DNA from 3 places in the Sphingomonas sp. BL-S-30 genome. Region 3 is predicted to be linked to each of the others. Evidence: riboswitches for the same ligand, from Rfam matches in the RefSeq annotation. Region 3 holds a riboswitch; each other region holds the start of a gene.
The links. Region 3 has a riboswitch for cobalamin ahead of metE (5-methyltetrahydropteroyltriglutamate--homocysteine S-methyltransferase). Riboswitches for the same ligand answer to the same signal wherever they lie in the genome.
Positions count from the first base shown of each region.

Region 1: linked by a shared signal. The riboswitch ahead of ACZ1I5_RS13865 (TonB-dependent receptor plug domain-containing protein) and the one ahead of metE (5-methyltetrahydropteroyltriglutamate--homocysteine S-methyltransferase) in region 3 are both predicted to bind cobalamin.
Region 2: linked by a shared signal. The riboswitch ahead of cobW (cobalamin biosynthesis protein CobW) and the one ahead of metE (5-methyltetrahydropteroyltriglutamate--homocysteine S-methyltransferase) in region 3 are both predicted to bind cobalamin.

Region 1 is NZ_CM145481.1:2,988,830-2,997,244, reverse strand. It holds gene ACZ1I5_RS13890 (adenosylcobinamide-GDP ribazoletransferase) at 1-480, opposite strand, end outside; gene ACZ1I5_RS13885 (histidine phosphatase family protein) at 477-1,046, opposite strand; gene cobT (nicotinate-nucleotide--dimethylbenzimidazole phosphoribosyltransferase) at 1,043-2,059, opposite strand; gene ACZ1I5_RS13875 (DUF1636 domain-containing protein) at 2,056-2,463, opposite strand; gene ACZ1I5_RS13870 (hypothetical protein) at 2,486-3,034, opposite strand; gene ACZ1I5_RS13865 (TonB-dependent receptor plug domain-containing protein) at 3,034-4,992, opposite strand; cobalamin riboswitch at 5,133-5,316, opposite strand; gene ACZ1I5_RS13860 (phytanoyl-CoA dioxygenase family protein) at 5,363-6,055, opposite strand; gene ACZ1I5_RS13855 (ABC transporter ATP-binding protein) at 6,052-6,828, opposite strand; gene ACZ1I5_RS13850 (FecCD family ABC transporter permease) at 6,822-7,814, opposite strand; gene ACZ1I5_RS13845 (ABC transporter substrate-binding protein) at 7,886-8,415, shown strand, end outside.
Region 2 is NZ_CM145481.1:2,981,390-2,987,079, reverse strand. It holds gene cobN (cobaltochelatase subunit CobN) at 1-3,509, opposite strand, end outside; gene cobW (cobalamin biosynthesis protein CobW) at 3,509-4,543, opposite strand; cobalamin riboswitch at 4,825-5,063, opposite strand; gene ACZ1I5_RS13820 (histidine phosphatase family protein) at 5,134-5,690, opposite strand, start outside.
Region 3 is NZ_CM145481.1:5,026,255-5,034,669, reverse strand. It holds gene pnp (polyribonucleotide nucleotidyltransferase) at 1-552, shown strand, start outside; gene ACZ1I5_RS23635 (acyl-CoA thioesterase) at 758-1,168, opposite strand; gene metE (5-methyltetrahydropteroyltriglutamate--homocysteine S-methyltransferase) at 1,155-3,464, opposite strand; cobalamin riboswitch at 3,578-3,793, opposite strand; gene ACZ1I5_RS23625 (DUF1993 domain-containing protein) at 3,923-4,444, shown strand; gene ACZ1I5_RS23620 (MFS transporter) at 4,494-6,044, opposite strand; gene ACZ1I5_RS23615 (chorismate mutase) at 6,137-6,421, opposite strand; gene ACZ1I5_RS23610 (polyprenyl synthetase family protein) at 6,548-7,561, shown strand; gene ACZ1I5_RS23605 (cation diffusion facilitator family transporter) at 7,721-8,415, opposite strand, start outside.

The DNA.
Region 1 (8,415 bases), 2.0 Mb from region 3:
GCCGGAATGAAGATCGGGCAGCCAGCGTGACCAGAGCAGCGGGCCGATCCGCGCTGCGAACGGCACCAGCGCAATTGCCGGCCAGGCGCCGAGATCGACCAGCCCGTGCAACAGCACCAGCTTGGCGAGGAGCTGGACGCCGATCGCCACGGCACCAAAGCTGCCGAGATGCGGATCGGCGAGCACGGCGAGGACGCGCTCGCGGTCCTTGTGCGCCGCTCCGCAGGCATCGGTGACGTCGCCGAGGCCGTCGAGATGCAGCGCGCCGGTAACGAAGACCCACAGCGCGAGCCCGAGCAGCGCACCCGTCCAGGGATCGACGCGTGCGCCGGCCCAGGCACCGCCGGCGACGATGACGCCGACGAGGAGGCCGACCGTCGGGAACCAGCGCATCGACGCAGCGAACTCTTCGCTGCTGACCGAGAGGCGCGGCGTTGGCAGACGCGTCAGGAACTGGATCGCGATGATCAGCCCCTTCACGGGTAGACCCCCACTATCTGTGCGCTCGGCTGTTCGCCCGGCCACACCCGGAGCGAGACGAGCACGTTATACGGAAGGTCGAACGCCCAGAGCTGGCGCTGTTCGAAGCCGCACAACAGGTGCAGCGCCGCGCGGATCGCGCCGCCATGCGTCACCACGAGGGTGGTGGCCGGCTCCAGCGCGCCAAGGGCTCTCCCGACCCGCGCGACCAGGGCTGACCAGCGCTCGCCGCCGGGCGGGGGGTTGGCGTCGGGGTCTTCCCAGAACCGGCCGAGCGCGGCGGCATCGACGTCGCTCGCCGCCTTGCCGTCCCAGTCGCCGAAATCAAGCTCGCGCCAGCGCGGATCGATCGTGGCTGCAACCCCGCTTGCGCGTGCGATCGCATTGGCGGCACAGTGCGCGCGCTGAAGGTCGGAGGTTACCAGGCGTTCCAGGCCCAGGTCACTCGCCTGATCGACGCACGCGGCAATGCCCTCGGGTGACGATGCTTCGTCCGTGCGTCCCATCAGCCTGCCCGGCTGGGCCGGGGCGCCATGGCGCAGCAGATGGAGCGCGAAGGGATTCACAGCGAGGCGGAGACCTGGGCTTCGGCGAAGGTCGCCATCTGGTCGTGCGCGGCGAGCGCGGCACGGATCACGCCGACGGCGACCGCTGCGCCGCTTCCTTCGCCGAGCCGCATGCCGAGCGACAAGATCGGGTCGAGCCCGAGCGTCGCCAGCAACCGTGCATGGCCGGGCTCGGCCGAGCAATGGCCGGCAATGCAATGCGCGGTGATCGCAGGGTTGTCGGCTGCAAGCGGCGCGATCGCGGAACTGCTGATGAAGCCGTCGAGCACCACCGGGATGCTGAGCTGGCGGGCGCGCAGCACGGCACCAGCAATCGCGACGATCTCGCGCCCGCCGACCCGGCGCAGCGTCTCGAACGCATCGCCTGGCGCGTCGGCGTGAAAGGCGAGGGCAGTTTCGACAACGCGGATCTTGCGGGCGATGCCTTCGGCATCGACGCCCGTACCCGGGCCGACCCAGTCGGCGACGGCACCGCCGAAGCTGCGCGCGCTGAGCGCCGCGGCGGCGGTCGAGTTGCCGATACCCATCTCACCGACCGTGAGCAGATCGAGATCTTCGGCGACATTCACGGCGCCGACATTCAGCGCCGCGAGGCATTCTGTCTCGGTCATTGCCGGCGCGACCGTGAAATCCGCAGTCGGCGTGTCGAGGTCGAGCCCGGTCACCTGGAGTTCGAGCCCCGAGGCCTGGGAGAGCGCGTTGATCGCAGCGCCACCGGTCTGGAAATTCGCGACCATCTGTGCGGTGACGCTTGGGGGAAAAGCGCTGACCCCGTGCACCGTCACCCCGTGATTGCCGGCGAAGATTGCGGCGCGCGCTCGATCGATCCGCGGGCGGGAATTGCCGTGCCAGCCCGCGACAAAGACCGCGAGCTCTTCGAGCCGGCCGAGCGAACCCGCGGGCTTGGTCAGCTCGGCCTGTCGGGCACGAGCCGCTGCGATAGCATTCTCGTCGGGCGAGGAGAGGGCGGCGAGCGCGGCGCGGAAGGCGGCAGGAGAGGGAAATGGGGTCATTCGGCAACGAATCCCGGAGGCGGGGTGCGGGTGATGAAATGGCCCTTCACGCCCTGTGGCCAATTCTTGAACGGCACACGGCCATGCTCGCTCGCGGCATATTCGACGGCATAGTCGAGGATCGCGCGCGCCGCGTCCTCGTCAGGCGTGAAGCGGCCGAGCACATAGCCGACCTTGCTGGGTGCGCGCAGATGGACGGTACAGAAGTCCTGGCATGCGAACAGGCACGGCATCTCCTGCACCGCGACACCGGCATAACGAGGATCGCCTTCCTTCACCGCGCGCAGCGCCGCGACCAGCTTCTGGCCGCCGCGCACGCCCTCGGCATCCTCGCGCGCTTCGGTCGAATGCCTGCAGGTGTTGCAGGCGACGACCGCCGGCCCGTCCTCGACACGGGTCAGCATCGCTCGCGCTCCTGCTTCACGGTCATGCGACAGCCGCCCCGCGCCGCGGTGCGGGCACGCCGAGCGCAACCAGCACCCGATAGAGCAGGTAGAGACCGACCAGGATCGCGCCGTTGCGCAGCAGCTGGTTGAGCAGGATGCCCGGATTGAACGTGGTGGCGACGCCGCCGAGGAAGAAGGACCAGACCAGCACGGCCGCCTTGAAGGCGAGGAACGCTGCGGCATAGGCGACCGCCAGCCGGACCAGGACCGGCGCGCGTTCGACCGCCCGCAGTGCCGCATAAGCGCCCAGCGCCGACGCGACGGCGGCGGTAGCGAGCGCGGCACCCCAGGCAAGCGTCCTGGGATCATGCGGATAGTGGAGCATCGTGAAGCCAACGACCTGGCTGGCGAGCCAGGCGAGCAGCATCAGGGCGACGCCGTCGCGCTGGCGCATGTGCACCGCGGCGAGCGCCGCGAGCGCGGGAAAGGGCGTTGCGCAGGCGAGCGCCAGCGTGGTCGCGGTGCTCGCTGCGGTCAGCAGCACGATCCAGAGCGTCGAGGCGTTGCGGGCCGAAATCGCATTGGTCATCAGAACCTCCCCCGAATGCCGGCATAGATGCTGCGGCCGAGCGTGCCGTAGCGATAGGTAGTCATATATTGCTCGTCGAACACATTCTCGGCGCGCGCGAACAGCTTGAACCGCGGCGTGACCTCGAATTCGGCGCGCAGATCGACCAGCGTGTAGGGATCGAGCACCTGTGCGTTCGAGGCATTGTCGTAGCTCTTGCCCGACCAGCGGACTGCGGCGCCGGTCGTGAGGCCGAACGGGAAGCGATAGCTGACCGAGCCGTTGGCGGTATCGCGCGGCCGGCGCGGCAACCATTTGCCGAAAGTGGCGGTGCCCGGCGAGCGGTCCTCGGCCACGGTCCAACTGTAATTGCCGTCGATCGTGAAGGCGCCGAAACTGGCTGCCGCCTGCGCCTCAATCCCGTGTGCCTCGGCGCGCGAGACATTCTGGTAATAGCCCGAGCGGCGGGTCGTCGAGCCGGGCTGGAAGCACAAAGGCAGGGTCGAGGTGGCGGTGCAGCTGTTGAAGATAATCTGGTCGCTGGTCTTGCGCTCGAAATAGGTCCCGCTCAGGCTGACATGGCGGCCGAACAGATGCTGCTCGACACTCGCCTCCCAGCCATGGGCCTGTTCCGGGTTGAGCGTTCTGTTCCCGAACTCGGAGAAGAGTTGATAGAGCGTCGGCGCCTTGAAGCCTTCGCCATAGCTCGCGCGCAGTGTCGTGCCGGTCTCGAGGTTAAGCACGCCGCCGGCCTGGAACAGCGTCTTGCTGCCGAAGCGGCTGTGATCATCGTTGCGCACACCGCCAGTCAGCGTCACGCCCTTGAACGGCTGCGCGCTCAATTGTGCATAGAAGCTGGTGATCTCGGCCTTGCCGATTGCCGGCGCCGGCACGGGCGTGGCCAGCGATGCGGGCGGCGACACGCTGCGGAAACGCGAGCGCTCATTCTCGGCACCGGCGAGCAGGGTCCAGCCCTTGGCGATCGCGAAGGTGCCCTGATATTCGAGGCGCTCGTTGCGGCCGGCGGCATCGAAGGTCTGCGGTCGCGCCCGACTCGGATTGTAGTTTTCGCGATCGGTGTTGGTGTAGCCATAGCCGAAGCGGTTGCGGAACCGGCCACCGAGCAGGTCGATATTGGCGCCGGCATAACCGACGAATTCCTTGTTGAGCGAATACTCGGGCGTATCGCCGGTCGTCGCGTCGATGTCGGTGCGGCCGCTCGAATAATAGGAACGCAGGTCGAGGCTGATGTTGCTTGCCACGGCGACCTCTACGCGTGCCGACGCGTTTTGATTGGCATAACCGTCCGCTTCCTTGCCACCAAACGCCGGAGCGATGGCCGAGATGCCACCCGTGGTGAAGGTCTGGCCGCCGAACCGCCAGGTAACGGGTCCGGTCTTGCCGCCGATCGCGGCACGCGCGCTGACCGTCTCGCGCGAACCCGTCTCGATATCGAAGCTTCCCTCCAGCGCCTTTTCCGGCATCGCGGTCACGACATTGACCACGCCGCCGATCGCCTGGCTGCCCCACAGGATCGACTGCGGGCCGCGCAGCACTTCGATCCGCGAGGCGTCGCCGACCAGCAGATTGGCGAAATTATAGCCGCCGCCAGTCGAGGACGGGTCGTTGAGCTTGACGCCGTCGATCACCACCACGGTCTGGTCGGTCTCGGCGCCGCGGATGCGCACCGAGGTCGAGGTGCCATAGCCGCCGTTGCGCGAGATGCTCACCCCAGGCGTGCGCAGCAGCAACTCGCTGACGCCGATGTCCTGGCTGCGGTCGATCGCGGTCGTGTCGAGCACGGTCACCGAAGCGGCGACCTGATCCGCCGGGGTCGGGACGCGCATGGCGGTGACGACGATCTCGCCGGCGTCCGCATCGGCGGCCGCGTCGGGCGCCGGCGCTTGCTGGGCATAGGCGGTGGAGGCCGCGCCGAGCGCAGCGATGGAGACGGTAACGCGGAAAACGAATTTCAACATGCAAACCCTTATTCGACAGTGCCGCGGGTCGCGCGACCGATGCCGAGCCGTTCCAGGCAAGCGACATCGGCCGCGCGCGCGCGGTCGTTATCGTCGTCGCTCGGGTTTACCCCCGTCCGCCCGGAACACCCTGTCCGCACGAAGGACGACCGCGACGGGCAGGTCTCCTGGCTCGCGGGTCTATGCCGGTCCGGCCGCCTTCTCGGGATCGCTCCCAATGGCATATGGCCGGTGGCTCGCCGCTTACAGTTGCAGGGGCAGCCGGGTTCTTCCCGTTCCCATTTTAATCCCCGTCTCCAGGGAACCTGTCGCAAGGTGGGCCATACGCATTGCGCACGGCCAAGGCAATCGCTGCGGTGCAGCGTCGCGGTCAGGCCGCTTTCATCCAGACGACCAGCGCGAAGCGCGCGGGGCCCGCGGGAAGGGTACGATGCGGGGTGAAGCGGTCGAGCAGCAACACGGTACCGGCCGGGCATTCGGGCTGGAGCCGGGGCAGGCCGGCGATCGCCTCGTCGGGGATCTCGAAGCCCTTGTCGGTCAGGCGGGCAAGCGGTTCCGGGCGGCGGCCGGGAATGAGTTCGAGTCCGCCATTGTCGGGTCCGGCGTCGCTCAGCGGAATCCACGCCGTGGTCCAGACATTGCCACAGGAGGTGCCGTCGTCGCGCGCCACATCGGAATGCCAGGCATGGCGATGCTCGGGAAAGCTCGCAATGCTCGCCCGCACGCGAACGACCGAGCCGGAGAGGGAGCGTTCGCTGATCCGCTCGGCCTGGGCGAGCAGGCGCGGATCATTGGCGATTGCCTGAAGCCGGGGCCCGCGATGCGCGTCGGTGCAGATCGCGATACGCAGGAGATTGGCCTGGCTCTGGTCGGTCGCGAAGATCCGGTCGAGCCGCTCGTCGAGCGGAGCATCGGGACAGCTCTGCTCGAAAGGCAAATAGAGCGCGCGCGAGACGCGGTCGATATGCTCCGCGATGTCCGCCTGGGCAGCTTCGACCAGCGCGGGATCGAACAGCGGTACCGTCGCGTATCCCTGCTCGCGGTAGAAGGCCGCGTCGCTCATGGCCTGCTCCGCCCCAGCGTCGTAATTGACGGCCAGTCGCCACCCAGCTCGACGCGCGCGTCGATACCATAGACTTGTCGGAGATTAGCCGGGGTGAGCACCTCGGCGGGCGTGCCATCCCCGACCAGCGTGCCGCCATCGATCAGCACCAACCGGTCGCAATAGCGCGCCGCCATGGTGAGATCGTGCAGCACCGCAATCACCAGGGCGCCGGCACGGGCCTCGCCCTGGAGCAACTCCATCACATCGATCTGATGGCCGGGATCGAGGCTCGCGAGCGGTTCGTCCGCGATCAACGCAGGCGCCTGCACCGCGAGCGCGCGGGCGAGCAGGACGCGGGCGCGCTCGCCGCCGGAAAGTTCGGTGGCGACCCGCTCGCGCAGATACAGCACGTCCGCCCGTTCCATCGCGCGATCGATCGCGGCGGCGTCATGCGCCCCGATCCGCGACATGGGGCCGAGATGCGGCAGGCGACCGAGCCCGACCAGCCGCTCGACGGACAGCGGCCAGTGCAGGGTCTGGCCTTGCGGCAGATAGGCGAGCTGTCGGGCGAGCTCGACGCGCGTCATCGATGCGGCGTCCGTGCCTTGGACGAGGATCCGGCCGGAATAGGGCACCAAAGCCAGCATCGCGCGCGCAAGGGTCGACTTGCCGGCACCATTGGGGCCGACGATGCCGGTGAGTGTCCCGGGCTGCAGCTCGGCGCTCACGCCGCGCACGACACTCCGGCGGCCGAGACTCACCTCGACCTGTTCGAGGCGAATGCTCACCACAGGCGCCGCTCCCGCATCAGATGGACAAGGAAGACGGGAACTCCGAGGAACGCCGTGACCACGCCCAGCTTGAGCTCGTTGGAGGTCGCGATCAGTCGAACGGCGAGATCGGCGAGGGTGAGCAGCGCAGCGCCGCCGATCGCCGAGGGCAGCAGGATCGCCGAGGGGCTGCGATCGGTGAGCGGACGGATGAGATGCGGGACGATCAGCCCGACGAATCCGATCGCGCCCGAGACCGCCACCGCGCCGCCGACCCCGATCGCCGTGCCCAGCAGCAGGCGCAGCCGCGTGCGCTTGAGGTCGACGCCCAGCGCCTGCGCGCCATCTTCGCCCAGGGTCAGCGCATCGAGTGCGCGCCCGTTCCAGAGCAGCAGCGCCATGCCGATCGCGATGCAGGGCAAGGCGATCCAGACATGCTCGAATGAACGGTTCTCGAGGCTCCCGAGCAGCCAGGTCATGATCTCCATCGCCGCGAAGGGATTGGCCGAGAGGTTGAGCGCGAGGCTGATTCCGGCGCCGGCGAGCGTCGCCACCGCAATGCCGGCGAGGATCAGGGTCAGCGGGCTTTCCGATCGGCCGGCAAGGACGAACAGCAGGATAAGCGAGACCATCGCGCACAGTATCGCCAGCAACGGCAGGATCGCTGGATGAAGCTCGGACAGGCCGAAATACAGCGCAGCGACCGCGCCGAGCGCCGCGGCGTTGGAGGTGCCGAGCACCGAGGGTTCGGCGAGCGGATTGCGCAAATAGCCTTGCAGCGCCGCGCCGGCGAGCCCGAGCATCGCGCCGACCGAGAGGCCGAGCAGCGTGCGCGGCACGCGCAGGTCGAACAGGATCGCATGCGCGATCTTGTCGCCGTGCCCGGCAAGGGCCGCCAGCATCCTGGGGAAGGAAAGGCTGACCGGCCCGAGCAGGAGCGAGGCGATGGCGGCCAGCAGCATCAAACCGATCAGGCCGGCGAGGAGAAGGGAGCGGGAATTGGTCATGCGGGGACTCTGAGGCGCTTGCTGGCAGGATCGCGGCCGCTATGGAAGCGGTGATGTACTGGAATAGACTTGTGGCGCTTGCCTTGCCGTTGCTGGCCCTGGGTGGCGCCGGGCTTTGGGCGCGCGGGGGCACGGACCCTGCGCCGGCGGGCAAGCCCAGGCGGATTGTCTCGCTGAACCTCTGCGCGGATCAGCTCGTCCTCGCGCTGGCCGATCGCGATCAGATTGCCGGCCTCACCCATAATGCGGCGGACAAGAATATGTCCGCGGGCGCGGCCAAGGCGCGGGGGCTTCCGATCCTCTCGACCTCGGCGGAGCAGGTGCTCGCGATCGATCCCGATCTTGTGATCGGCATGCCGGCGCGGCGCAGCGCGGCGATGGGCGTGCTTAAGGGGCAGCATTACCATATGCTCGACCTCAAGACCGCCAACAGGCTCGAGGACATCTATGCCTCGATCCGCAAGGCAGCGGCAGCGGTCGGGCATCCCGAGCGTGGCGAGGCGATGATCGCGCAGATGGACGTCGAGCTCGCGAAGATTCCGCGTCCCGGTGCCGGCAAGGTCGCCGCCTATTACCAGCGCCGTGGCTTCATGACGGGCAC
Region 2 (5,690 bases), 2.0 Mb from region 3:
GCGAAGGCGAACAGATAGTCGACGCTCGCGGCGATCTCGAACGCGCCCTTATAGCCGTGGCGCATCACGCCGGCGATCCATTTGGGATTGGTGACGCGGGCGCGGACGACGCGGCCAATCTCGTCCTCGAGCGTGCGCACGACCGGGCGCTCGGGGCGGCTATGGTCGTTATGATAGCTGAGCGGCTTGCTGCCCTTGAGATGCTCGACCGCCGCGGCGATGCCGCCCTCGAACTGATAATAATCGTCGCTGTCGAGCAGGTCGTGCTCGCGATTGTCCTGGTTTTGCACGACGGCATCGGCCTGGGTAAGGCGCTCGGCGAACAGGTCGCGCTCGGCATCCCCCTCGACCCCGGCGCCATAGGCATAGCTGCCCCAGTCGAGATAGACGTCGGCGAGATCGGCGCGGCTATGCCACAGCCGTTCGTCGATCATCGCCTGGAGGCCCGCGCCATAAGCGCCGGGCTTCGACCCGAATACGCGGAAGCCGGCACGCAGCGTTGCGGCCTTGGGCTCGACGCCCCGATCGATCAGCCTGGCCGTCTCGAGCCGGTGGCGCGCGGCGGCGGGATTGTCATGGTCGCTTTCGTCGAGCGCCATCACCGCGCGCGCCGCGCTGTCGATCAGGTCGATCTGCTCGGGGAAGGCGTCGCGGAAGAAGCCCGACACGCGGAAGGTGACATCGACGCGCGGGCGGCGAAGCTCGGTCACCGTCATCATTTCGAACCCGATCACCCGGCCCGAGGTCCAGTCCCAGCGCGGCCGCACGCCCATCAGCGCCAGCGCCTGGGCGATGTCGTCGCCGCCGGTGCGCATGTTCGCAGTGCCCCACGCGCTGAGCGCCATGGCTCTGGGATAAGCACCCTCGCGCTGGAGATAGTCGTCGACCAGCAATTGCGCGGAGCGCTGGCCGAGATCCCAGGCGGTCGCGGTCGGGACTGAGCGCGTATCGACCGAATAGAAGTTGCGCCCGGTCGGCAGCACGTCGGGCCGTCCCCGGGTGGGAGCGCCCGAGGGGCCGGGCGCGATGAAGCGCGCATCGAGGCCGGCGAGCAGCGCGGACTGTTCGGCATCGCCACAGGCGTCGACCCGCGCGGCGAGATCGCCGAGCACGGCCTGCAATACCGTCGCTGACGCGGGCCCCGGGGCTTCCATGCCCTCGACCAGCGCGATCGCCAGCAGTTCGAGGCGCTCGACGGTGTCCCCGAACGTCCGCCACAGGTCATTCGATATCTCAGCAAGCGGCGCCGGTTTCGGTCCGTCCCAGACATCGCCCATGATGCAATCGAGCGGATCGAAGCCGAGCCGCAGATCGTCCGCCATCGATCGCAGCAGCGAGGCCTGGCCGGGACTGTCATAGCCGCGCGGGGTGCGCGACAGCGCGATCAGCAGGTCGGTGCGCAGCCGGCCTTCGGGCGAGCGGGTGAAGATGTGCAGCCCGTCGCGGATCTGCATTTCCTTCAGCTCGCACAGATAATTGTCGAGCGCGGCGAGCGCATCGTCGCCATCGCCGACCGCGCCGGCATCGGTATCGAGACCCTGCGAGCGCGCGAGGTTGAGAATCTCGCCCTTGAGATGCGCGATCCGGCGCGGGTCCATGCCGGCGGCGAGATAATATTCGTCGACCAGCGCTTCGAGCTGCTTGAGCGGCCCATAGCTTTCCGCACGGGTCAGCGGCGGGGTGAGGTGGTCGACGATCGCTGCGCCGATCCGGCGCTTGGCCTGGGTGCCCTCACCGGGATCGTTGACGATGAACGGGTAGAGTTGCGGCACCGGGCCGGCGCAGATCTCGGGAAAGCACGTCTCGGACAGCGCCAGTGCCTTGCCCGGCAGCCATTCGAGATTGCCGTGCTTGCCGACATGGACGACTGCATGCGCGCCGAAATGCCGGTTCAGCCAGAAATGGAAGGCGAGATAGGCGTGTGGCGGCACCAATGCCGGATCGTGATAGGTCGCCTTGGGATCGACATTATAGCCGCGCGCCGGCTGGACCGCGACCGCGATATTGCCGAACCGGTGCACCGCGAGGCGGAAAGCACCGTCCCGCACGAACGGGTCTGCCTCGGCTGCGCCCCAGCGCTCGCTCACCGCGTTGCGCACGGCCTGGGGCAGGGTGTCGAAGGCTTGGGCATAGTCGGCGATCGCCAGTGCGATCTCGCCCGGCCGGTCGATCGAATCGAGCGCATTGGTGACGCCCGCCAGCATCGTGTCCATCAGCGCGACACCGTCGGTGGGCGCTGCGCCGATCGCGTAGCCTGAACCGCCGAGTGCGGCGAGGATCGCCGCCGCGCTGGCTGGCGTGTCGAGGCCGACGCCGTTGCCGATCCGGCCGTCGCGATTGGGGTAGTTGGCGAGGACCAGCGCGATCCGGCGTTCCGCTGCCGGCGTTCGGCGCAACCTCGCCCAATTGGCGGCGAGTCGGGCGACGAAGGCGACCCGGTCGGGAGCAACCCTGGGCACGATGATGCCGCATTCGGTGCGCGCGTCGAACCGCTCGGCGGCCTTGAACGCGACCGCGCGGCTGAACAGCCGGCCGTCGATTTCGGGCAGCGCGACGTTCATCGCGAGATCGCGCGGGCCGAGACCGCGTGGGGAGTCTGTCCAGGCCGATTGCTCGACACCGGCGAACACGGTCTGGAGGATCACGCAGTCCGCGGTCTCCAGTACGCCGCCGATCCTGTTCTCGCCCGGCGACGATGCGGCGAACGAGGTGGCGTTGAGGATGACGTCGGGCCGCAGTTCCGTAATCAGCCCGCGCAGCCAGTCGACCGCGAACGGTTCGCGCAGCGCCCGGACATAGACCGGGGCGACGTTCAGGCCCTGCGCCTCGAGTTCGGCGACCATGGCATCGACCGCGTCGAGCGTGCCGGCGATAGTCAGGGCGCGGTAGAAGACGAACAGGGCGACAGGCCGTCCTTCGGTCCAGCGCGCATGCAGATCGGCCAGGGCAGGGCGATCGACCCCCTTCACATACAATCCCGCATCGGCAACCGGAACCGGATCGTCGGGTGTGCCGATGTCTCGGGCGATCAGGCGAGCGGCGGTGCGCAGGAAACCGATTGCGTTGGCGACCCCGCCCTGGCGCAGATAGTCGCGCAGCCGGGCACAGGTCTCGGGCGGCAGGGTCGAGGCGGCGTCGAGCGCCGGATCGTCCTCGCGTCCATCGGCGATCGCGGCGAAGGCGATGCCGTGCGCGCGGGCAACCGCGGCGATCTCGTCGATCCCATAGGGCCAATAGGCCTTGCCGCCGAGCAGGACGACGCAGACGAACTTCGCCTTCGCGATCACCTTCTCGACATAGAGATCGACCGAATAGGGATGCTTGAGCTGGAGCAGGTTCGCCAGCCGGATACGCGGCGCGCCATCGCCCAGCGCCTCGGCCGCCCGCGCGAAACACGCCAGCTCGCTATCCGCCACGGTCAGGAACACGATATCGCCCGGCGACTGGTCGAGGTCGATTGCCTCGTCGCCGTTCGAAACCGTCCCCGGCGTGGCGGACAGCAGATGCATCAGCCGAGGACGCTCGCGAGTTCGGTTTCGATTCCCGCGCGGTCCAGCCCCTTCTGGCCGATCACCACCAGCTGAGTGCGGCGCGCTTCTTCGGGCTTCCACGCGCGATCGAAGAAATGCTGGACGCGCGGGCCGACCGCCTGGATGACGAGGCGGCTGGGCTTTCCCGCGACCGCGACCATGCCCTTGACGCGCAGTACATCGTGTTTGGCGATGACCTCGCCCAGCCGGGCGACGAGCGCGTCGAGATCGGCAACTTCACCGCCGGTCGCGACGAAGCTGTCGAAATCGTCGTGATCATGCTCCTCGCCATCGTCGATATGCGACTTGCGCGAATCGAGATCGTCCTCGGCTGCCGCGGTGATGCCGAGCAACGCGGCGATATCGACCGCGCCGTGATCGGCGCGCACGATCCGTACGCCGGGCCGCGTCTCCGCGTCGACCAGCGCCTCGACCCGCGCAAGCGTCTCGGCATCGACCAGGTCGGTCTTGTTGAGCACGACCATGTCGGCACAGCCGAGCTGCTCCTCGAACAGCTCCTCCAGCGGCGAATCATGGTCGAGATTGGGGTCGGCCGCGCGTGCAGCCGCCAGTGCCGCCTCGTCGGTGGCGAAGCGTCCGGCCGCGACCGCATCGGCATCGATCAGCGCGATGACGCCGTCGACGGTCGCACGGGTGCGGATGTCCGGCCATTGGAACGCCTTGACCAGCGGCTTGGGGAGCGCGAGCCCGCTGGTCTCGATGATGATGTGCTCGGGCGGGTTGGGCCGGTCGAGTAGCTTCTGCATCGTCGGCAGGAAGTCGTCGGCGACGGTGCAGCAGATGCAGCCATTGGCCAGCTCGACGATGTCATCTTCCGGGCAGGCCTCGTCATTGCAGCCCTTGAGCAGCTCGCCATCGACGCCGATATCGCCGAACTCGTTGATCACGAGCGCGATGCGACGCCCCTGCGCATTCTCCAGCAGATGGCGGATCAGCGTGGTCTTGCCGGCCCCCAGAAATCCGGTGATGACGGTAGTGGGCACTTTGCTCACGCTGCTTCTCCTTCTTCGACGTCGACAGGTGCGCGATCATGGATCGCACGCCAATGGGAAACTCTTGCGTCGCCCGCAGCCGCGAGGCGCCGCGCACGATCCGCGAAGGCGTCATGAGCAACATCGGTGGCGGGGGCGTGCCGTTCGCCTGGGCGAACGGTCGATGCACGACGACGGGCGGACGCCAAAAGCACCCGGCACCATGCACCGATGCGGCCCCAGCCGCATGGTTCGTCGCTCAGACGGAGTTCCGTGCCTTGGCCATTCCCTGGACCAGGGCAAGAGCGACCGGTGCGCTGGCAGGTCTCCTGGCTCGCGGGTCATAGCTTGATGCACGGCCTTCCCAGGCCTTCGCGCTCTCGCGCGATCGGCCCAGTGGCTTGCCTCTCGAAGAGAGGCGGTGTGCATCGCGCTCGCCGCTTACAGTTGCAGGGACAGCCGCGGAGTTGGGCGGCTGAAGCCGTCCGCACCGCATTCCCGATTAAGCCCCTTTCGGGGCACCGGCGCGATCACGAGGCGCGGGGGCAACCCCGTTCCTCAAGCGCGCCAATAGGCGGTTGCCAACCCATCGGCAAGATATGGAGATTTCTTTATCCGCTGCCGGTGACCGGGCCGAGCGACTGCAACCGCCAGATGCGATTGAACGACAAGACCGTCACCGAGAGGGGCGCGACATCGATCCGCCACGTCGCGCCGATCGGCAGCGACAGGGCAGCGGCGATCGCCGCGCGCACCACGGCCGGGTGAGTGATCGCCAGCACGGGCACATCCCGTCCGGCCTGGCTGGCGAGCCACTCGGCGACACGCACGCTGACCGCCGCCATCGTCTCGCCGCCGGACGCGCCCGCCCCGGGATCGGCGATCCATGCGGCAGCAGCCTCGGGATCGGCGGCATTGATCTCGGCAAGGCTTTTCCCGCTCCAGTCGCCATGATCGATATCGCCGAGCGCCGCATCGATATCGGCGGTCAGACCAAGCGCTTCCGCCGTCTGGCGCGCGGCCGACGCCGGGCTGGTGGCGACACGCCGTGGGGAGGGCCCCGGGATGCGCAGGCCGGTCGCTGCGCGCAGCCCCCCCGTGTCGAGCGGCTCGGCGGGATCGGCGAACCCGCCGACGCGGCTCATGGCGGTGGCGGCATGGCAGAGCA
Region 3 (8,415 bases):
GGCATCGTCGAGGAAGCCGAGGTCGGCAAGATCTATGACGGCAAGGTCGTCAACCTGGTCGATTTCGGTGCGTTCGTGAACTTCATGGGCGGCAAGGACGGTCTCGTCCACGTCTCGGAAATCAAGAACGAGCGCGTCGAGAAGGTTGCCGACGTTCTCAGCGAAGGCCAGGCCGTGAAGGTCAAGGTTCTCGAGATCGATCCGCGCGGCAAGGTCCGCCTGTCGATGCGCGTCGTCGATCAGGAGACCGGTGCCGAGCTGGAAGACACCCGTCCCGCCCGCGAGCCCCGCGAAGGCGGTGATCGCGGCGATCGTGGCCCCCGCGGCCCGCGCCGTGATGGCGACGGCGGTCGTGGCCCGCGTGGCGATGGCGGCGGTCGTGGCGATCGTGGCCCGCGCCGCGATGGTGACGGCGGCCGTGGTCCCCGTCGCGATGGCGGCGGTGCCCGGGACGAGGGCCGCGGCCCGCGCCGCGAGCGCAGCGAAGGCGGCAATGATGACGGCCCCGCGCCGGAGTTCGCACCCGCCTTTCTGACCGGCGACCGCGACTAAGCGATCCCGGTTCCGCAAGGACAAATGAAGAGGGGCCCGGGAAACCGGGCCTTTTTTTCTTTGATGAAGGATGGCGCCAGCCCACCCACAACCGTCACCCCGGACTCGTTCCGGGGTCCATCGTTCCGCAAGCGCACCCTATTCGACGCAATGCTGCGCCCGGCCGCAGAACGGATGCCGGAACAAGTCGGCATGACGGTGTGGCTTAAACCATCACCATCGCCCGCACCGGCCTCGGCCGCCGGTCCTGCCCCACGGCCACGAACGCGAACGCCGCCTCGGTCACCTTGTTCGCCTCTTCCGAATGCCGGTCGCGAGCCCAGGCTTCGACCCGGACCCGCATCGACGTCCGCCCGACCTTGATCAGCCGGGCGAACACCGACACCTCGTCGCCGACGAAGACCGGGCGGTGGAAGGCCATGCCCTCCACCGCGATCGTCACTGCCCGGCCGCCCGCGTGACGCGAGGCGACCGAGGAAGCGGCGAGGTCCATCTGGCTCATCAGCCAGCCGCCGAAGATATCGCCATAGACATTGGCGTCGGCCGGCACCGCCGTCACGCGCACGGCGGGCTGCTCGTCCGGCATCGTTTCGAGCGGGGTCTCAGGCCGCGTCATAGGCACCCCGCACGCGCATGCGCTGCGCCGCCGCGACCATCGCGATCAGCGCCGGGCGAACTTCCTCCCATTTGCGCGTCTTGAGCCCGCAATCGGGGTTCACCCATAGCTGCTCGGCCGGCAGGCGCTTGCCCGCGAGCGTCAGCAGCCCCGTCATCTCCGCTTCGGCGGGGATGCGCGGTGCATGGATGTCGTACACCCCCGGCCCGATCTCGTTGGGATAGGCATAATCGGCAAAGGCATCGAGCAGCTCCATCTGCGACCGGGCGGTCTCGATCGAGATGACGTCGGCGTCCATCGCGCCGATCGAGGGCAGGATGTCGTTGAACTCCGAATAGCACATATGGGTGTGGATCTGGGTGTCGTCGCGCACGCCCGACGCGGTCAGGCGGAAGCATTCGACCGCCCAGTCGAGATAGGCCTGCCAGTCGGCGCGGCGCAGCGGCAGCCCTTCGCGCAGGGCCGCCTCGTCGATCTGGATCACCGCCGCGCCAGCCGCCTCCAGGTCGATCACCTCGTCGCGGATCGCCAGCGCGATCTCGCGGCAGCTCTGCGAGCGTGGCTGGTCGTCGCGCACGAACGACCAGTTGAGGATCGTGACCGGCCCGGTCAGCATGCCCTTCATCGGCTTGCTCGTCAGCGACTGGGCATAACGCCACCACTCGACCGTCATCGGCTTCGGCCGCGCGACATCGCCGTACAAGATCGGCGGCCGCACGCAGCGCGAGCCATAGCTCTGCACCCAGGCGCTGCGGGTGAAGGCGAAGCCGGATAGCTGCTCGCCGAAATACTGCACCATATCGTTGCGCTCGAACTCGCCATGCACCAGCACGTCGAGGCCGATCTTTTCCTGCCACTCGACCGTCGTGGCGGTCTCGACGCGCAGGAACTGCTCATAGGCCAGGTCGTCGATCTCGCCCTTGATGTGCGCGGCACGCGCCTTGCGCACTTCCGGCGTCTGCGGGAAGGACCCGATCGTCGTGGTCGGGAAGCTCGGCAGGCCCAGCCGCCCCTGTTGCGCCACGCGGCGATCCGCGAAGGGCGACGTCCGCCTGGTCATGTCGAGATCGACCGCCGCCAGCCGCGCCGCGACGGCGGGATTGTGGATCAGCGGCGACGTCTTGCGCGACTCGACCGCCGCCCGGGCCAGCGCCAGCGGCGCGGCAACCGTCTCGGCGCCCTGGTTCAGCGCCTGTGCCAGCACTGACAATTCGCCGATCTTCTGCACGGCAAAGGCAAGCCACTGCTTCACCTCAGAGTCGAGCGCGGTCTCGATCGTGAGATCGACCGGCACGTGCAGCAGCGAGCAGGACGGCGCGAGCACCAGGTTGCGCTCGGCCGCGACGGGCGCAATCCGCGCGATCAGCGCATCGAGATCGGCCCGCCAGACGTTCCGCCCGTCGATCACGCCGAGCGACAGCAGCAGGTCGGGCCGGGCACGCTGCCACACCGGCTCGAGCTGCTCCGGCGCACGGACCAGATCGATATGCAGCCCGTGCACCGGCAGGTCGGTCGCCAGTTCCAGATTGTCGCCGAGCGCGCCGAAATAGGTCGCGAGCATCACCTTCGGCCCGTTCACTGACAGGCGCCTGTACGCTTGCTTCAGCGCCGCGCGCTGATCGTCGTCGAGGTCGAGCACCAGGCAGGGTTCGTCGATCTGGACCCAGTCGGCACCCGCCTGTGCAAGCTGCGCCAGCACTTCCTCATAGACCGGCAGCACTGCCTCGAGCAGCGACAGCGGGGCGACGTCCTTGCCCTTGGCCAGCGTCAGCCAGGTCACCGGCCCGAGCAGCACCGGCCGCGTATGGTATCCGAGTGCCTTGGCCTCGAGAAATTCGTCGACTGCCTTGCTCGTCGACAGCGCGAATTGCTGTCCTGCGCTCAGTTCCGGCACCATGTAATGATAGTTGGTGTCGAACCATTTGGTCATTTCCTGCGCGGTGCTGTCCAGCCCATGCGCGCAGCCTTCATGCCTCTTCGCGCTCTGCGTCCCACGCGCCATGGCGAAATAAGTGTCGAGGCCGACCTTGCCGCCGTTCCAGCCATAGCGCGCCGGCACCGCGCCGAGCATCGCGGAGGTATCGAGCACATGGTCGTAGAGCGAGAAGTCGCCGCTGGGGATGATGTCGGCGCCCAACGCCCTTTGCCGCGCCCAGGCAGCGGCGCGCAAGCCCTGTGCCGCGAGCGACAGAGCGTCGGCATCCGATTTGCCCGACCAGAAGCTTTCGAGCGCGAACTTCAGCTCGCGGCGCGGGCCGATACGGGGGAAACCGAGGGTTGCGACTGAGATGGTCATCGTCTTGGCCTTGCGTTGGGCAAGGTGAAGGCCGGACGCACGGCAACGGGCACACGCCCTAATGACAAGCCGGGGCGCGGTGTTGCACGCGGCCTGACCGGGCACCCCGCCGGAGGACGTTATCTGACGAGGCAGGTCTCCTGGCTCGCGGGTCAATGCGACGATCCGGCCTTCCCGGTCCCTTGTCCGGACCAGTGACGCAAAATGGACCGCCGCTCACCGCTCACAGTTGCGGGGGCAGCGCCGGAATAAGCCCAAGGGCCGCACCGGCTTCCCGTCTTAGCTCCGACCGGGCAACCGGGCGAAGAACCTCGACCATCACAGGATAGAGGTTACGACGGGCGCGTCAAGCATCATATAAAGAATTCTTTATATGATGCTTTCAATACCGAACGGCACATGGACGCGACCATGACGAGCCTCCATAAGCCCCGCAACGTCAGCCGGAGCCAGAACCCATGTCCTTCTCCCTTTACGATGCCGTCGTACCGTCCAACCTCCAGATCCTGGGCGCGGTCGATGCGCTGGTCGACAAGGCGGCGGCATTCTGCGCCGAACAGGGCAGGACGGAAGCGGAGCTGATCGACACCCGCCTCGCACCGGACATGCTGCCCTTCGGCTATCAGGTGAAATCCTGCGCCGCCCATTCGGTCGGCGGAATCGAGGGGGTCCGGGCCGGCAGCTTCTCGCCCGACCGATCGGCCTGGCCGACCGACTTTGCCGGCCTGCACGGCATCCTGCAGACGGCGGTCACCAGCCTGAAAGCGCTCGATCGCGACGCGTTCGACGCCCTGGCGGACTGCGATACGCAGTTCGCCTTCGGGGAAACCATCATGCCCTTCACGGGCGCGAACTTCCTGCTCTCCTTCTCGCAGCCGAACTTCTATTTCCACGCGACAACGGCCTATGCGATCCTGCGCGCGCAAGGCGTGAAGCTGGGCAAACGCGATTTCATGGGAACGCCGCGTATCAAGCGGTAGGGCGTGACGAAGGTCTGGCCCGACCTCGTCGTTATCGGCGTCTCGCGCTTTATGCGTCGAGGTGGCGCAGATCACCGCCGCGCGTCTCGCGCCCGAACCAGGCGACCAGGCCAAGCGCGACCACCGCCGGCGCCATGATGATGACCGCCGCCAGTCCCATGGACGGGATCAGCGCGGCGATGCTCAGTCCTTGCGCAAACAGCCCGCCGGCCTTGGTGCAGGCGGCGACCCATCCGGTCGCCCGGCCGCGCACACGTAACGGGAAGCTTTCGGCGGTATAGGGCAGCAGGATGGCGAGGATGCCGTTCGAGCCGACGATCAGCAGCGCGACCGGCAGCACCGGGCTGCCCGTTCCCGCCAGCTCCAGCCTGAGCACGCCGAGCAAGCCGGCAAGCGTCACGCCGATCATGGTGACGAGCAACCATTTGGTGCTCCAGCGGCTGTACATGAGCGCCGCCAGAAACACGGTCGGAAAAGCAATCAGCGAGCTTTCCGCCAGCAGCCGGCTCGACACCGCGACTGAATAGCCCTTGGCGACGAGATCGGCCGGCAGCCACAGCAACAGGCCGAAATTGATCAGGCCCCAGGTCAGTGCGGCCACGGTCAGCGCGGTGAGCTTGCCGATCATCCGCCTGCCCGTCAGCGGCCCGTGGTTGACCCCGGTCGTCGTTGGCGGGGGCCCGCGCCGCACAGTTGCCCCGAAGCGCCGCATCACTGCTTCCGCTTCCACCTTGCGCCCCCGGGCGAGGAGGAACTTGGCCGATTCAGGGATGAGCGCGCCCAGCAGAATGAGGCTGAGCCCGGTCGGCAGGTTTGCCAGCCACAATATGCGCCAGCCGAAGATCGGCTGCAGCACCGCCGAGAGCCCGCTCGCCGCGAAATAGCCGCCGACCGCGCCGAGCCCGCCGACCAGCACCAGGCTCCAGCCGCGATGCCGGTTGGGCATCATCTCCGCGAGCAACGCGTATGTCACCGGCAACATGCCGCCCGCCGCCGCGCCCATCATGAAACACATGCCGATATTCCAGGCGAGCGACGGCATCGCGCCGCAGATCGAGGTGCCGACGAACATCACCGCCGAGAGCAGGATCGAGGCCTTGCGCCCATAGATATCGGCGATCACGCCCCACACGACCGACCCGACCACGGTGCCCATCAGCGCGAAGAACGGCACCAGCGACACGGTCGATCGCGGCACATGATATTCGCCGATCATGCCGGGCACGGTGAAGCCGAGCGAGGCCGGCTTCATCACATCGATGATCAGCGCGACGACCAGCACGATCATCAGCCGCCAATGCGCCCAGCCGAGCGCGGCATCCTCGGGCGCGGCGATGGTGATGTCCTCGGCCGCCGCGCGCTGTGCCGCGAGATTGCGCGGCAGCAGGCCATAGGCCGCGACGATCACGCCCCCGACGATCAGGAACATGCCGAAGATCATGCCCGAATCCATCGGCATGCCGGCGAGGTGATAGCCCATGTCCTTCGCCATCAGGAACATCGGGATGTGGAGCACTACCCCCGCCGTGACGGCCGCGCAGCCGAGAATGAACGCCCACAAGGCCTGGCGATCGGACAGACTGTTCATACGTGTTGCCATGCGACATCCCCACTTCGCCGCTTGTCGTCGCGGCGCCCCGGGCAATCGATACCGCTATCATCGCGGGCTGGCCATGCCCGACACGACGGGCGTCAGCCCTCGTCGCGCACGCGCTCGTGATGACGGATTACTTCGTCGATGATGAAGCGCAGGAATTTCTCGGAGAAATCGGGATCGAGATCGGCCTGTTTGGCCAGCCCGCGCAGCCGCGTGATCTGCGCATCCTCGCGGCTCGGGTCCGCAGGCGGGAGCCCGGCGGTCGCCTTGTAGCGGCCGACCGCCTGAGTCACCTTGAACCGCTCGGCAAGCAGGAAGACCAGAGCCGCGTCGATATTGTCGATGCTCTGGCGATAGCCGCTGAGCGTTTCGTCGGTCACCTTGCCGTCCTCACCAGTTCGCCCGGCCTTTTGCGGACGTCGCGCACGACGCGCAACCCCGAAAGGCGGGCGTTAACCCCGCAAAGGCTTGCCTTTACCCGGTCATACGGCCACATCGCACGCACCATGAGCGCCACGATCCACCGCCTCGATGCCCAGCGCCAGCCGTCGCTAGAACCGATGGTGCAGCTTGTCGCCGGCGATCTCAATCTCGTCAACGCGGTGATCCTGTCGCGGATGCAGTCCGAGATCCCGTTGATTCCGGAGCTGGCCGGGCATCTCATCGCCGGCGGCGGCAAGCGTATGCGCCCGATGCTGACGCTCGCGAGCGCGCGCCTGCTGGGCTATACCGGCGCGCGGCACCACCGCCTCGCCGCGGCGGTCGAGTTCATCCACACCGCCACCTTGCTGCACGACGATGTGGTCGACGGGTCCGATCTGCGCCGCGGCAAGCGCACCGCCAATCTGATCTGGGGCAATCCGGCGAGCGTCTTGGTCGGCGACTTCCTGTTCAGCCGCTCGTTCGAGCTGATGGTCGAGGACGGCAGCCTCAAGGTGCTGAAGATTCTGTCGGGCGCCAGCGCGATCATCGCCGAGGGCGAAGTCAATCAGCTCACCGCCGCGCGCCGCATCGATATCGGCGAGGAGCGCTATCTCGACATCATCGGCGCGAAGACCGCCGCCCTGTTCGCCGCCGCCTGCCGCATCGCGGCCGTGGTGGCCGAACGGCCCGAGGCCGAGGAAATGGCGCTGGACGCTTATGGCCGCAATCTCGGCATCGCCTTCCAGCTGGTCGACGACGCGATCGACTATGTCTCGGACGCGGGCACGATGGGCAAGGACGCCGGCGACGATTTCCGCGAGGGCAAATCCACCTTGCCCGTCATCCTCGCTTATGCGCGCGGCAGCGCCGAGGACCGCATATTCTGGAAAGCGGCGATCGAGGGGCATCGCTCCAGCGACGAGGATTTCGCGCACGCCGTCTCGCTGATCCGCTCGACGCGCGCGGTCGACGACACGCTCGCCCGGGCGCGCCACTATGGCCAGCGCGCGATCGACGCGATCGGCGGCTTCGCGCCGAGCCAGGCCAAGGCGGCGATGGTCGAAGCGGTCGAATTCGCGGTGGCGCGGGCCTACTGAGACGGCGGATTGCCCACACGCCGTTCGTGTCGAGAGAGACCGGGCTTGTCGAGGGCTCGTATCGAGACGTGGTTGGAGCGCGTGACGCCTGTCCCTCGATACGCCATCTCGACAAGCTGGATGGCACTCGGGACGAACGGCAGCGGGAACCGGCCTGAATCAGTGCCGGTACGTTTCCACCGCGGGCGCGCAGGGCAGCGGATCGCTTTCGCTGCCGATGATCTCCACCTGCAGCGTCGCGTGGCCGATGTCGAAGCGATGCTTCAGCATGTCCTGCGCCTCGCCCAGAAACGCGTCGCCGGGGTGACCATCGGGCATCACCAGATGCGCGGTCAGGACCGTCTCGGTCGTGCTCATCGGCCAGATATGGACGTGATGGACCCGCGCTACGCCGGGCAAGGTGCGTAGCGACATGCGCACCTTGTCGTAATCGATCCCGCGCGGCACCGCGCCGAGCGACATCTCGACTGATTCGCGCAGCAGACCCCAGGTCTGCCAGAAGATCAACGCAGCGATCGCGATGCTGACGATCGGGTCGATCCACAACTCGCCCGTCCACAGGATGGCGAGCCCGGCCAATACCACGCCCGCCGAAACCGCAGCGTCCGCCGCCATGTGCAGGAAGGCGCCGCGGATGTTGATGTCGTTCTTGCTTCCCCGCACGAACAGCAAGGCGGTCGCGACGTTCACCACGATGCCGATCGCGGCGACGATCGCGACGGTGCCGCCCTCGACCGGTGCCGGCGCCGCCATGCGCTGCGCCGCCGCCAGCACGATCGCGCCGAGCGCGACGAGCAGCAACAGTGCGTTGGTCAGCGCGGCGAGGATCGTCGTGCCCTTGAGCCCATAGGTGA